DNA from 3 places in the Nonomuraea sp. NPDC001831 genome. Region 2 is predicted to be linked to each of the others. Evidence: riboswitches for the same ligand, from Rfam matches in the RefSeq annotation. Region 2 holds a riboswitch; each other region holds the start of a gene.

Region 1 (4,611 bases), 560 kb from region 2:
CGGCCGGGATCCACCAGCGGCGCACCTTGCGCGCCAGCGCCACGAGGGCCAGCAGCATGACGGCCGTCAGCAGCACGCTGACGCCGGTGTTCTTGAGCCGGTCGGCGGTCCAGCCCGCCCAGTCCTGGGTGGACAGGCCGTAGTCGCGCAGGATCGTCTCGAACCACATGCCGAGCGGCCACCTCAGCACCTCGGTGATCGCGGTGAGCACCACCACGCCGAGAACCACCCGCACCCACCACGGGCCCCTGAGCACGCCGAGCACCTTGGCCGCGAACGGCGTCAGGACCAGCAGCCCGGCGAACAGGACCGTGAGGCCGAGCGAGATGTAGCCGGGCAGGGTCGTGGCCGCGTCGAACGCCTGCGCCCTGGCGATCTGGGCGGCGCTGAAGTCGCGGGCGGGGTCGGGGGCGACGGCGGGCGCGCCCGCCGCCAGGACCCGCCAGGGGGTGGTGAACGCGGCCACCGCCAGGATCACGCCGCCGACCAGAGCCAGGGCGGCGCCGGCCGCGCGCCTGGAGCGGGATTCCGCGCGTTGGCGTTCGCGGGCGATCAGGTGCTCCGCCGTTCCCGTCAGCTTGCCGGTTCCCGGACGGGGGCCGGCGTCCGCGGCGAGCGGGGCTGCGGGGTCGTCCGTGCCCTCGGCGGCCTGCGCGGGGGCCGAGGCGTCGGCGGCGGGGGCGTCGGCGCGGGTCGCGTGGGGGCGGTCGTCGGGGGTGGGGGGCTGGGGGTGACGGGGGTCCTCGGTGTCGGGGTCGGCGTCCGCGTCGGGGCGGGCGTCCGGGCGGGCGTCCGGATCGTCCGGGTCGTCGGGGTGTCCCGGGGATTCGGGGGGCTCGTTGGTGCCGGACGGCTCCTGCGGCGCACCGTCGCCGGGCCGGTCTCCGCCGTCGTCCCTGATGGCCACACCTCCGCCGTGCGCCGCCGTGCCGGGCTCGTCGGCCACTCCGGCGACCGCTCCGGCGGGCTCGTCCCCTTCCCGGGGCGGGTCGTTCCGCTCGCTCATCTGCCTCCCCTTCACGCGAGCTGCTCTCGTACGTACTCGCGCCACCGTGCCGCCAGTGTCTCGGCGGTGAGCCCCACGGAGGCGAGCGCCTGATCGACGCCGGCCACGCGGGCATCACGGTAGAGCCGTACCAGGGTCCCGTCACCGAACCGGTCTGCGAGGAAGCGACACGCCATCCAGGCCTCCTGGTACGCCCGCGCGAGCCGTCCGGGGTCGGCCGCCGTGGGGGCGAAAGCCGCAGGTCCGGGCAACTCGCTCGGCAGTCGGCCGGCCCGTACGTCGGCGGCCAGTTCGGCGGCGGCCGTCCCGACGGGGAGCCCGGCGTCGCGGTAGGCCACGTAGTCGGCGAACCCCTCGTAGAGCCAGACGGGCAGCCGGTCGGTGCCCGCGGCGACGTGGGTGAGCTCATGGGTGAGGACGACGTCGCGTCCCGTGGGGGTGAGCCGGGCGAAGGAGCCCGGCACGACGATCACCCTGGCGCCGTCGGCCACCGCGGCCAGCCCGTCCAGCGGGCCCGTGCCCGCCAGCCCGGCCGCCTCCGCGTCGGAGTCCGGCACGACGACCAGCGCGCGTACCGGCCGGCCGAGCACCGCGGACACCCGCGCTCCGGCGAGGTCCGCGCGGCGGGCCAGATCGGCGAGCACGCCGGGGTCGGCGCGATGCCCCACGACCACGGACCGTGCGCCGCGGGCCACCTGACCGCCGTCGCTCCACAACCCGCGCGCCCCGGCGGGCAGGACGGCGGCGGGCGGCGCGTCGGCGACCACGAGAGCCGCCGCCAGCAGGACCGAAAGGAGCAGGCGCGGACCACGGAGGGACGGACGCACCTGCGAGGACACGGCCCGATGCTAGTAGGCCCACACCCCTCCCGGCCCCTTCACGAGACCAGCCCCTTCACGAGACGAGCCCTTTACGAGACCAGCCCTTCACGGGCCCGGGCATGCGACAGGCCCCGGCCCGGACCGGGGAGGGTCCGGGCGGGGCCCGTTGTCACGCGCCGGGACGCACCGCGCCGACGAACGACGACTTCCGCCATCCGCCCAGTTTGTCGATGCGCACCCGTTCGCCGGTCCGCGGCGAATGGACCATCTTGCCGTGGCCGACGTACATGCCGACGTGGCCCAGCCCGTTGAAGAACATCAGGTCGCCCGGCTTGAGATTGCGCCAGGAGACCTTCCGCTTGATGCGGGCGAACTGGCTGTTCGTCACGCGCGGGAGTCGTACTCCGGCCTTCTTCCAGGCGTACTGGACGAGTCCGGAGCAGTCGAACGCACCAGGGCCCGTGGCCCCGTACCGGTACGGGTCGCCGACCTGATGCTTGGCGACGGCGACGGCCCTGCGGGCCTTCGACGCCTGCCGCGCGGCCTTCGCCGACTTCGCGGACCTGACGGTCTTCGCCGACTTGGCCGACTTCGCAGTGGCCGCCTTGGCGGTGCTGGACACCGCGGTGAGCCTGACGGCCGATTCGCTCACCGTCTGCGCCCCGGCCGGTACGGCATGGAGAACCGCACCTCCGGCCGTCACGGTCATCGTGAGTGCGACGCCCCTCAGGGCGAGACGGGACAGACGGGGGTTATGCAGGGAGGTAGACAGGATTTCTCCTTGTGTCTTCCACGAACGCCTACCGGGTTAGCTGACGGATTCGGGCCTGGAAGTCGCCCTACGGCGCGATGACGCGCCGATTCACCCCTGATCCCGGGGGATGACGGGATCTTTGGGTCCCCGGCTCCGTGCCTCCTGGCTGCACGGACTCGGCAGGTCGCCACCCGATGTTGTGCCTGAACGGGGATATCGGCGGCGACCGCTGGATTTCTCTCTGGTCCGCATCGGGGTTCCGATGTCGATCCGCGGTGCGCATGGCTTGCTGACCGCGACGCCAGAAACTACGCCGAGGGGTCAAGATTTGGCAAAGGGAGACACGGCCTGTAAAGATCAGATAAGGACAGGAGTCAAGGGTGAAACCGCTGCTGGAACCGAGGGTTCCGTTACAGATTTGTGACCCTTCTCACACTTCCCGGCACACCTGATTGTCAGGGCGCTTTCGCCCCATTTGTCCCATTCGCCTCAGGGGTCACGCACACCGGTTCGGGCGGGGCCGAGTCAGGGGCGGATGGCTCCGACGAGAGGGCGGCCGTAGTCGGCGAGGCGGACGACCTTGACGACGTCACCCGTCTGCGGCGCGTGGACGATCTTGCCGCCGCCCGCGTAGATGCTGACGTGCCCGAGCCCCTCGCTGAAGATCAGGTCCCCCGGCTGGAGGTCCTTGAGGTCCACCTTGCGGCTCGCGCCCCAGGCCCACTGCTGCCAGGTCGTACGCGGCAGCGAGACGCCGGCGGCGCGCCAGGCGGCCTGGGTCAGCCCTGAGCAGTCGTAGCCGCGCGGGCCCGTGCCGCCGAAGATGTACGGCTTGCCGACCTGGGCGAAGGCGAAGTTGAGCACGGCGGCCGCGCTGCCCGAGGCGGGACCGGTGTACTTGATGCCGGTGCTGTTGGGGTTGCCCGGGTTGTAGGCCCCCAGCTTGTCCAGGAGCTTCTTCTGCTGGCCGACCAGCTTCAGCACCTCGGCCCGCTCCTTCTGGACGGCGTCCCGCTCCTTGTCGGCGTCGGCCAGCGCGGTCTCGGCGTTGTCGCGCTCGGCCTTGAGCCCCTTGTTCTCCCGGTCGAACGCGGCCAGCTTCTCCAGCCGCTCGCGCGAGAGCTGCCCGGCCATGGCCAGCCCGGCCAGCAGATTCTCGGGGTCGTTGACGCCGACCATGCCAGGCAGGGAGGTGACGTCCCCGCCCAGCTTGTACGAGTCCACCGCCACCTTGATGATCTCGGCGCGGAGGTCGGCGACCGTCTGCAGCTTCTGCTTGTAGCGGTCGTTCAGCCTGGTGTAGGCGTCCTTGGCCTTCTTGTAGTTCTCGGTCGCCGTGTTGTACCGGTCGACGACCTTGTCGGCCTTGTCGTTGAGCTTGTCCAGCTTGGCCTTGGCCTGTTTGAGAGTGGGCTTGGGATCAGCGAGCGCCGCACCCATCGGGACCGTCATCAGTCCGATCGCGAGACCCGCGGCCACCGCCACCCGGCCAAACCTCACAGCGTCGCCTCCCAGGGATTACACCTGGGGCGAAATAGTACAGAAGTGGCGGGTGGCGTCTCGCCAATAGTGCTAATTCGTAACTTATGCGCGGCCCAACCGGCGCAGCAGCAGACCGGACGGAACCGGTCTGGCGCCCATCCGGCGTACGGACTCGGCCACCTCGCGGTCGGAGGAGACGACGGCGATGGCCCGGCCGGGCGGCTCGGCCCGGACGAGCTGGCGGATGAGGTCGTCGGCGATCTCCCCCGGCGCGCTGAAGAGCACCCGCACCCCGCGCGGCGCCACCACCTGCACCGGCGCGTTGAGCTCGGCGCCGTCGAAGACCACCGTCACCTCGACGCGGGTCTGGGCGACCAGCCCGCCGAGGCCGGTCATCAGCCGGTTGCGCTGGTCGGCGAGGGTGAGCGTGCCGTAGCCGGTCTTCGTGACGTTGTAGCCGTCGATGATCAGGTGCACCTGCGGCAGTGCCAGGAGCTGGTCGAGGAGCTGGGGGTCGTCGTCGGCCAGGGCCCGCGCGGGCACGCCGC
Region 2 (4,611 bases):
CGTTGCCGAACGCGTAGTTGATGTGGGTCAGCTTGGCCGCCGAGCCGCTGGTGTCGATGTTCTTGACGTGGTAGCCGCGCTGGTAGACGCCCCACTGGACGAAGTAGCCCAGCACCTTGTTGCCGCCGCCACCGCCGCCGCCCGTGGTGGTCGCGGTGATCTGGTTGCTGTCGGCCGAGCGGTTGCCGGCCGCGTCACGCGCGCGCACGGTGTAGGTGTAGGACGTGTTGGCGCTGAGGCCGCTGTCGTTGTACGTGGTGCCGGTGACAGTGGTGACCAGGGTGCCGCCGCGGTAGACCTCGTAGCCGGTGACCGCCACGTTGTCGGTGGAGGCGTTCCAGGCCAGCGCGACGCTGTTGTTGCTGACGCCGGTCGAGCGCAGGTTGCCGGGCACCGACGGCGGGGTCTTGTCGTCGCCGCCACCGCCGCCGGTGGTCGTCGCGGAGATCTGGTTGCTGTCGGCCGAGCGGTTGCCGGCCGCGTCACGCGCGCGCACGGTGTAGGTGTAGGACGTGTTGGCGCTGAGGCCGCTGTCGTTGTACGTGGTGCCGGTGACAGTGGTGACCAGGGTGCCGCCCCGGTAGACCTCGTAGCCGGTCACGGCCACGTTGTCGGTGGAGGCGTTCCAGGCCAGGGCCACGCTCGTGTCCGTGACGCCGGTCGAGCGCAGGTTGCCCGGCACCGACGGCGCGGTCGTGTCGGTGCCGCCGCCGCCGGAGACCTTCCACAGCGCCGCCACGTTCGGCGGCTCCCAGCCGGGCTGCGAGGTGTGCGCCTGGAGGCAGACGTAGTCCACGCCGTTGTAGGTGACGACCGTGCCCGCCGTGTAGGCGGTCCACGGGGCCCAGGCCGCCGCGTACGCCACCGTGCTGGCGGAGGCGAGCGTCGGGACGGCCACGGCCGCGGTGAGGGGCAGGGCCAATGCCGCCATTCCCGCCAGGACCTTGCTCAGAATGGTGTGTTTCATGTCGCTCCGACATCCGTTGGGGGGTGTGTGGGGAGTGGGATGGGAGACTTCTGGGGAAACTATTAGGAAAGTTTCCTTTAAGTTGTGAATCGACGGTAGCCGCTGCCTGGGGGAGCGTCAATACGTATCGGTCAGGTGTCCGTAACCGTGCCGGTCAGACCCCGGACACGCCCGTTCACGAGGGGATAACGGTTCCGGAACGGGGGCTGACGGCGGGGTGAGCCGTGGCTCAGCATGGGAGCGTGGCAGGAATCTCCGCCTGGCGGCGGACGCCCACGCGACGCGGACCCTACGTGGCCCGCGCGGTCGCGGAGTTACGGTCCTGGCCGTCGCTGAACGTCAGCGGCACCGGTCAGCAGGTCGCCTTCGCCGTACACGGAACCGAGATCCTGCGCCTGGCCGGCCGGGACGAGATCCACGTACGGCTCACCGCCCCCGCCATCGGCCGCCTGGAGCCGTATCTGGGGGCGTGCGACCAGGTCCATGCCTGCCGCGACGGCGCCTGGGTCGCCGTGCAGGTCGACGCCGAGCCCGATCTGGAATTGTTGCTGGCGCTCACGAGCGTGGCGATAAAGGCGCACGTGGCGTGAACCGATTCGGCGCGTAGCGTTTCTCGCACGCAGCGTCGAAATTATTGCCGCCATTTGCCGGGGAATTACTCGCCGGGTAGCTTGGTTGTACCCAGCCGAACGGGGAGTCGTCCCAGGTAGGGATGGCATTGCCTGGGAATTACCCAAGCGGGACCCGTGTTGTACAGAATCGATGCGGACATCTCCGCGTCCGGGCGTCGCACATATACCTTCAGGCCCTTTCCTGGGCCCGGGAAGACGATGCGTCAGCCCTTTGCCTGACCAAGAGACCGCTGAATCCGCCTGTGCGCGGAACCGGGGACCCATGTGTCCAATGGGGTGAATCGGCACCGTGGTGCCGTAGGGCAGCTTCCCGCCCGAACCCGTCAGCTAACCCGGCAAGCGGCACGGAAGCTCAAGGAGTAACACCCTCATGGCCAAGCACCGTCTTCACCGTGCCTACAAGCTCGACCTCGCCAAGATCGCTCTCGGCGCGACCGCCGTCGCCGGCGTGCTCGGCACGCACGCGGCAGTGAACGCCGACGCCACCCACGCCACCGCCCACACCGCAACCCAGACCGCCAAGGTCGCCGGCGTGGCCGCCCAGCCGCGCGTCGCGCAGAACCGCGCCGCCGACGAGAGCGCCAAGGGCAAGGTCAACGTCACCGCCGCCCAGGTGCTGGCCACGGCCCGCGCCCAGGTCGGCACCTCCGAGGACGCCAACGGCGGCGGCACCAAGTTCCAGAAGTGGTACGCCGACTCCCAGCGCGCCGCCGAGACCGCCGCCCGCGACGGCGGCAACCGCGCCATGTACCTGAACGCCCCCTGGTGCTCGATGTTCGTCTCCTGGGTCGGCGAGCAGACCGGCGCCCGCCCGCAGGTCGGCTGGGACGCCTACACCGTGACCCACGCCAAGTGGTTCGCCGCCAACGACCGCTGGGGCACCGAGGCCAGGCCGGGCGCCGTCGTCTTCTTCTCCTGGAGCGGCAGCAAGAGCCTGAACGACATCCAGCACGTCGGCTTCGTCGTCAAGGACAACGGCGACGGCACGATCTCCACGATCGAGGGCAACACCGGCAACGGCAAGGTCGAGCAGCGCGTCCGCCCGACCTCGCAGGTCGTCGGCTACGGCTACCCGTCCTACGCCGCCTGATCCTGCTCTGCCGAAGAGCGCACTCCCCGCGGGGAGTGCGCTCTTTCGCGTCTCAGGGCCGCCGATGCTGGTGGACCAGAACCGCCGCGGCCTGTCCGGCCGAGCGGGCCGCGGCCGGCTCCCCGGAGATCATCGCGGTCACCGTGGCGCCGTCGATCAGGGTGAGCAGCTGCTCGGCGAGCAGGCCGGGGTCGCCGGCTCCCGCCTCCTCGGCGAGCGTGCGCAGGTAGGCGCGCAGGCGCTCCTTGTGCTCGCGCACCGCCATGCGGACGGCGGCCGAACCGGCGCCCAGCTCGGCGAAGGCGTTGGCGAACCCGCAGCCGCGGAAGTCGTCCTCGGTGAACCAGCGTTCCAGCCACGCGAAGACCGCCGGGACGCGGTCGCCGGCGCCCGCCACGTACGCGGTGAGCGAGGCCATCCAGCGTTCGTCGCGCCGCCGCAGATAGGCCACGACCAGCGCCTCCTTCGACGGGAAACACTGGTAGAGGCGTTTCAGCGAGACTCCGGAGGCGGCCCGGATCTCGTCCATGCCGACCGCCTGCACGCCGCGGCGGTAGAAGAGGTCGCCGGCGGCGTCCAGCAACCGCTGCTCGTGATCCATGACACCCCTCCAGGTGCTTGCCGCGGAGAACGCTCGTTCTCTACGCTATCGCACAAGCCGGGAGAACGACCGTTCTCTCGATCGGAGAGGACAGCCCATGACCCGCCCGCCCGTCCCGCCGTTCACCGAGGAGACCGCCCGGATCAAGGTCCAGGCCGCCGAGGACGCCTGGAACACCCGCGACCCCGACCGCGTCGCGCTCGCGTACACCGAGGACTCCGTGTGGCGCAACCGCGGCGAGTTCGTCACCGGCCGCGCCGCGATCGCGGAGTTCCTGCGCCGCAAGTGGGCCCGCGAGCTGGACTACGCCCTGCGCAAGGAGCTGTGGGCGGTCACCGGCGACCGCATCGCCGTGCGCTTCCAGTACGAGTCCCGCGACGCCGCCGGCCAGTGGTGGCGCAGCTATGGCAACGAGCAGTGGGAGTTCGACGCGTCGGGGCTGATGCGCCGCCGCGAGGCCAGCATCAACGACGTCGCCATCACCGAGGAGGAACGCCGCATCTTCGGCGCGCGCCCGCTGTCCGAGCACGGCGTGGACGTCCTCGGCATCCGCCACGCCGAGATCGCCGGGGTAAGGTCGGAAGGCCGATCGTAGGAGGTCTGACATGGCGGTCTTGCTGCTGGGCACCCTCGACACCAAGGGGGAGGAGTACGCCCTCGTCCGCGATTCGATCATGCGGGCCGGCCAGGGCGTCGTCCTCATGGACACCGGCGTCATGGGCGCCCCGGCGCTGGCCGCCGACGTCCCCGCCGAGGCCGTGGCGCGCGCCGCGGGCACCGATCTCGACCGGCTCAGGAGCGCCGGCGACCGCGGCGCCGCGCTCGCCGCGATGGCGGCCGGGGCCACCGCGCTGGCCACCGACCTGCACGCCCGCGGCGAGCTGAGCGGCGTGCTCGCGCTCGGCGGCAGCGGCGGCTCCTCCATCGCCGCCGCCGTCATGCGGGCGCTGCCCGTCGGCCTGCCCAAACTGCTCGTCTCGACCATGGTCAGCGGCGACGTCTCGGCCTACGTCGGGGAGACCGACGTGACGCTCATGTACAGCGTCGTCGACGTCGCGGGCGTCAACTCCGTCTCCCGCCGCATCCTGACCAACGCCGCCGCCGCGATCAGCGCGATGGCCGCCTCCTACGACGCCGGCGCCGAGCCGTCCGGGGAGGACAAACCGCTGGTCGCGGCCACGATGTTCGGCGTCACCACGCCCGCCGTCGACGCCGCGCGGGCCCGGCTGGAGTCCCTGGGCTACGAGGTGCTGGTCTTCCACGCCACCGGCTCGGGCGGCCGGGCCATGGAGGCGCTGGCGGCCGGCCGCCACTTCGCCGG
Region 3 (4,611 bases), on a different contig from region 2:
TGGTGGCGCGCCGGGTCACGCCGCAGGTGCCGGTGCGCGTCGACTACGCGCTCACCCCGCTGGGCGAGAGCCTGATGCCGCTGGTCATCGCCATCAAGGCGTGGGCCGAGGAGCACATCGAGGACGTCGAGGCCGCCAGGGAACGCTACGACGCTACCGCCTGAGCCGCACCGGCAGCCGGGCCAGCCCGCGCAGCACCACGTTCTCCTTGTACGGCGGCTCCGGATCGGCGGCCTCCATCTTCGGCGCCGCCGCGGCCAGCGCCGACAGCGCGATCTCGCCCTCCATCCTGGCCAGCGTCGCCCCCAGGCAGAAGTGCAGGCCGAGCCCGAAGGCCAGATGCCGGCCGGGCTCGCGGCCGGGGTCGAACCGGTCGGGGTCGGCGAACGCGGCCGGGTCGCGGTTGGCCGCGCCGATCGGCACGAGCACGCCGGCGCCCGCGGGCACCGGCGTGCCGCCCAGTTCCCGGTCCTCCAGCGCGATCCTGGAGGTGAGCTGGACCGGCGGATCGAAGCGCAGCACCTCCTCGACCACCTCCCTCGGCCGCTCGGCGGCGCGGTGCAGCAGGCCGTGCCGCAGCAGGTTCAGCACGCCGTTCGCGATGAGGTTGACGGTGGTCTCGTGGCCGGCCACGAGCAGCAGCACGCAGGTCGCCAGCAACTCGGCCTCGGCGAGCTCCTCGACGTGGGCGAGGGCGCTCAGGAGGTCCTCCCCGGGACGCTCGCGCCGCCGCGCGATCAGGCGGCGGAAGTAGTCGCGGAACTCGTTCCTGGAACGCTCCGTTTCCGACATGAGGGCGTCTGTCAGCATCGGGTCAAGTCCGCGGGCAAGGGCCTCGCTCCACCCGCGGAAGCGGTCGTGGTCCTTCGGCGGCACCCCGAGCATCTCGCTGATCACCATCACCGGCAGCGGGTACGCGAAGCCGGAAATCAGCTCCGCCTCCTCCGGCAGCCGTCCGATCAGGTCGGCGGTGATCGCCTCGATCCGCGGCCTGAGGCGGGCCACCATGCGCGGCGTGAACGCGCGGCTGACCAGAGCACGCAACCGGGTGTGATCGGGTGGGTCCATGAGCAGGAACGACCTGCCGGGCTGACCTGGCTCTTCCTGCGCGGGCGGGGACGTTCCGTGACCGAACCCGGGGTCGCGCAACACGGCCGCGCACAACTCGTACGTGGTCACGACGAGCAGCCCGCCGCGCGTTCTGAAGATCGGCCCGGCGGCTCGCAGCTCGCGATATCGGACGTACGGATCGCGCACAAATTGCGGATCCGAGGGATCAAAACCCAGCACGTCGGTGGCGCTCATCGGAGGTGGAACCGGGCCGCCGAATTGATCGTTTGGACCGTTCATAGCTGATCACGGCGTGCCGACATATGCGGAGTACGTCACATATAAGTGATCATGTCAATAGCACTGGTCAAGGGCGCCGATTGTCGCGCTTGACGACCTTTCCGCGATGCGTTTACCTTCACCGAGACGAGCGGCTTTGCTTCGCCTGAAAGGTCCGAGTTCTGCTGTTGGGGGGAGGGCTCCCGGTGGATGTGCTCACAGAAGGCGTTGAGCTGAGCCACGCGGATTTGGCGTTACTGGCCGAGCTGGCCAGGGGGGTGACCGTCGATCGGGTCGGCAGGCGGCTGGACATCAGCGGACGGACCGTACGGCGCAGGCTGAGGGGCATCTGCGACCGCATCGGCGTGGCCACGGCGATCGAGGCCGTGGCATGGGCGGCGCGCCGCCAGCTCATCTAGCGGCGCTCATCTGGCGGCGCTCACCTGTCGGCGCCGGGCGAAGCAGCGCTGGATGAAGTGGCGCTGGGCGGTGTGGGGCTGGGCGATGTGGGGCTGGGCGATGTGGCGCCGGGTGGTGTGGGGCGCCGGTCAGTCCGCGATGCGCACGCCGCCGGCGAACGGCCGCCCGCCGATCGGGGCGACCCGCACGACGTCACCCGTGCGCGGGGCGTGGACCATCATGCCGCCGCCGATGTAGATGCCGACGTGGTGCAGGTCGCTGTAGAAGAACACCAGGTCGCCGGGGCGCAGCTGGTCACGGCTGACGTGCGTGCCGGCCGTCCACTGGTCGCCGGTGTAGTGGGGGAGCGAGATGCCCACGCGCTGGTAGGCGGCCATCACCAGGCCGGAGCAGTCGTAGGAGCGCGGCCCTTCGGCGCCCCACACGTACGGCTTGAGCTGCTGGGTGAGGGCCCACTTGACGGCCTGGGCCGCCTTGCCGTCGCCGATGACCGGCAGGTTGACGCGTACGGCCCGGGTGCCGGGACGGCCGGCCTCGCCCATGGCCCGCCGGTAGAGGTTGCTCTCCACCTTGGTGACCAGCTTGGTGATCTTCGAGCGCTTGGCCTCCAGATCGGTGACGATCTTCTGGACCTCGGCGATGCGGGTCTTCGCGCCGGCCCTGGCCCGCTCGGCGGCCTCCATGGCCTTGGCGAGCTGGTTGACCTCCTCGCCCTGCTGCTGTTCGAGCGCGTACGTGGTCGCGGCCCGGTCGAGGAAGGTCTCGGGGTCGCCGGACTGGGCGAAGGCCAGGGCTTTGTCCAGGCCGCCGGTGATGTAGGCGTTCTGGGCGAGCAGCGAGGCCCTGGCGCGCCTGGCGGCCAGGTCGGACTCGCTGGTGGCCAGGATCTTCTGGGCGGAGTCGTTGGCCTTCTGCGCGGCCTTCAGCCGTTCGCGCTGCTCGTTGTACTGCTCGGCCAGCGTCTCGATCTCTTCGTGCAGCTTCTCCACCTGGTCGGAGAGCTCGGAGAGCGACGGCTTCGGGTCGGCGGCGGCGGAACCGACGGGGACGGCGAACAGCATCGCGGCGACGGTGACGCCGATGACGCCGAGGCGGCGTGCGCGCCTGGCCTGTTCCTGGGGGCGGGCGTGCCTGCCCCCCGTCTTCCCCGAGCGGTCGAGCGTCCGCTTCACCAACCGAGCTCCTCTCATCGACGCCGGCCGGGTTAGCTGACGGGTTCGGGCCGGAGCAGCCCTACCGAGATGGTCGGATTCACCCCAAGTGGCGGCGCTGGCTGCTCGCCGCCGTTGGTTCCCCGGCTTCCCTTGCGGGAATTGGGCGTGTCTTTCCGCGCGCATTACGCGGAGAACATCGTCGCTGGACACTAATGCACTCCGGGTTCACGCTCAACCGGAACTGCCGAGTCTGTAGAGGTTTCACAACTGAAGGGTCACAAGGTGATCTCGTGGGTAGCCGTACGGAAGCGGGCTTCTGCACCTTTTGTCCAGCATTCGGGGCGCTGAGGTCTGGAGGAAAGCTCCAAGTCGGCTCGTGTTCACCCGACCACGGGATGTGATGAGATGCCCGAGACGTGGGATTTAGGGCCGAGCCGTAATGAGATCTGTACCCTGGAGAGCCATGGAGCAGGTGGCCGAAGTGGCAGTCCCCGAGACCGCGGTCGTGGTCAGGCGTGCCCGCACGCCCGACGTGCGTGCGATCAGGCGTCTCGTGGATACCTACGCGGGCGCGGGTCCGCGGCTCCTGGAGAAGGCCACGGTCACGCTGTACGAGGACGTCCAGGAGTTCTGGGTGGCCGAGCGGGACGGGGAGGTCGTCGGCTGCGGCGCGCTCCACGTGCTGTGGGAGGACCTCGCCGAGGTCCGTACGGTGGCCGTCGATCCCGCGTGCCGGGGGCTGGGTGTGGGGCGGCGGATCGTCTCGGCACTCGTCCGGCAGGCGAAGGATCTGGGGCTGCGGCGTGTATTCTGTCTGACTTTTGAGGTCGACTTCTTCGCGAGGCACGGTTTCCGCCCCATCCAGGGCACCCCGGTCTCACCCGAGGTCTACGCCGAGTTGCTGGCCTCGTACGACGAGGGTGTGGCGGAGTTCCTTGATCTGGAACACGTCAAACCGAACACCCTTGGCAACACCCGCATGCTGCTGCATCTGACATCGGGTGACGCGGACCTTGACCACTTGGAAAGGTGATTGTTGATACCTATGTCGATACGTTGGGCAGCACAGGCATGTGTCCTGACACGTGCCACATGCGCACTCGAAGCGAGGTGACACGGTGAGCACCGGACAGCCGCCGTACCCACAGGACGATTCCGGCGAGAACCCCGAGTACGGGCAGCACCACGGCCGTCGGCCCGGTGAGCCCGACCCGGACGTGACTGTGGTCGGCTACCGGGCGGACGATGCCTTCGGCCAGCCCCCATACGGTCAGCAGCAGCAACAGGGCTATGGCCAGCAACAGCAGTACGGCCAGCAACAGCAGCAGTACGGCCAGCAGCAGGGCTACGGCCAGCAGCCCCAGTACGGCCAGCAGGCCGCCTCGGGCCAGCAGGGTTACGGCCAGCAGCAGGGTTACGGTCAGCAGCCGCAGTCCTCCGGCCAGCAGTACACCCAGCCGGGCTACGGCCAGGAGGCCCAGTACGGCCAGCAGGCCGGCTCGGGTCAGCAGGGTTACGGCCAGCAGCCGCAGTCCTCCGGCCAGCAGTACACGCAGCCCGGCTACGGCCAGGACGCCCAGTACGGCCAGCAGGGTTACGGCCAGCAGCCCGCCTCGGGCCAGCAGTACGCCCAGCCCGGCTACGGCCAGCAGGCCACGCCGGGTCAGCAGGGTTACGGCCAGGACGCCCAGTACGGCCAGCAGGGCTA

The links. A riboswitch is a leader RNA that binds a small molecule or an ion and turns the genes downstream of it on or off. The one in region 2 is predicted to bind cyclic di-AMP.
Region 1: it holds a riboswitch for cyclic di-AMP, as region 2 does, so the genes downstream of both, ACFYYW_RS11925 (C40 family peptidase) here and ACFYYW_RS14270 (CHAP domain-containing protein) in region 2, are expected to answer to the same signal.
Region 3: it holds a riboswitch for cyclic di-AMP, as region 2 does, so the genes downstream of both, ACFYYW_RS33020 (NlpC/P60 family protein) here and ACFYYW_RS14270 (CHAP domain-containing protein) in region 2, are expected to answer to the same signal.

What each region holds. Positions count from the first base shown of each region.
Region 1 covers NZ_JBIATU010000003.1:200,442-205,052, forward strand. The annotation lists gene ACFYYW_RS11915 (M48 family metallopeptidase) at 1-1,006, opposite strand, end outside; gene ACFYYW_RS11920 (hypothetical protein) at 1,018-1,845, opposite strand; gene ACFYYW_RS11925 (C40 family peptidase) at 1,997-2,479, opposite strand; cyclic di-AMP (ydaO/yuaA leader) riboswitch at 2,610-2,773, opposite strand; gene ACFYYW_RS11930 (NlpC/P60 family protein) at 3,107-4,033, opposite strand; gene ACFYYW_RS11935 (NYN domain-containing protein) at 4,166-4,611, opposite strand, start outside.
Region 2 covers NZ_JBIATU010000003.1:765,203-769,813, reverse strand. The annotation lists gene ACFYYW_RS14280 (glycosyl hydrolase family 18 protein) at 1-967, opposite strand, end outside; gene ACFYYW_RS14275 (luciferase family protein) at 1,210-1,557, shown strand; cyclic di-AMP (ydaO/yuaA leader) riboswitch at 1,818-1,955, shown strand; gene ACFYYW_RS14270 (CHAP domain-containing protein) at 1,970-2,689, shown strand; gene ACFYYW_RS14265 (TetR/AcrR family transcriptional regulator) at 2,742-3,290, opposite strand; gene ACFYYW_RS14260 (DUF1348 family protein) at 3,388-3,885, shown strand; gene ACFYYW_RS14255 (Tm-1-like ATP-binding domain-containing protein) at 3,896-4,611, shown strand, end outside.
Region 3 covers NZ_JBIATU010000012.1:131,852-136,462, reverse strand. The annotation lists gene ACFYYW_RS33035 (helix-turn-helix domain-containing protein) at 1-164, shown strand, start outside; gene ACFYYW_RS33030 (cytochrome P450) at 154-1,257, opposite strand; gene ACFYYW_RS33025 (LuxR C-terminal-related transcriptional regulator) at 1,536-1,748, shown strand; gene ACFYYW_RS33020 (NlpC/P60 family protein) at 1,878-2,921, opposite strand; cyclic di-AMP (ydaO/yuaA leader) riboswitch at 2,928-3,079, opposite strand; gene ACFYYW_RS33015 (amino-acid N-acetyltransferase) at 3,367-3,936, shown strand; gene ACFYYW_RS33010 (RDD family protein) at 4,022-4,611, shown strand, end outside.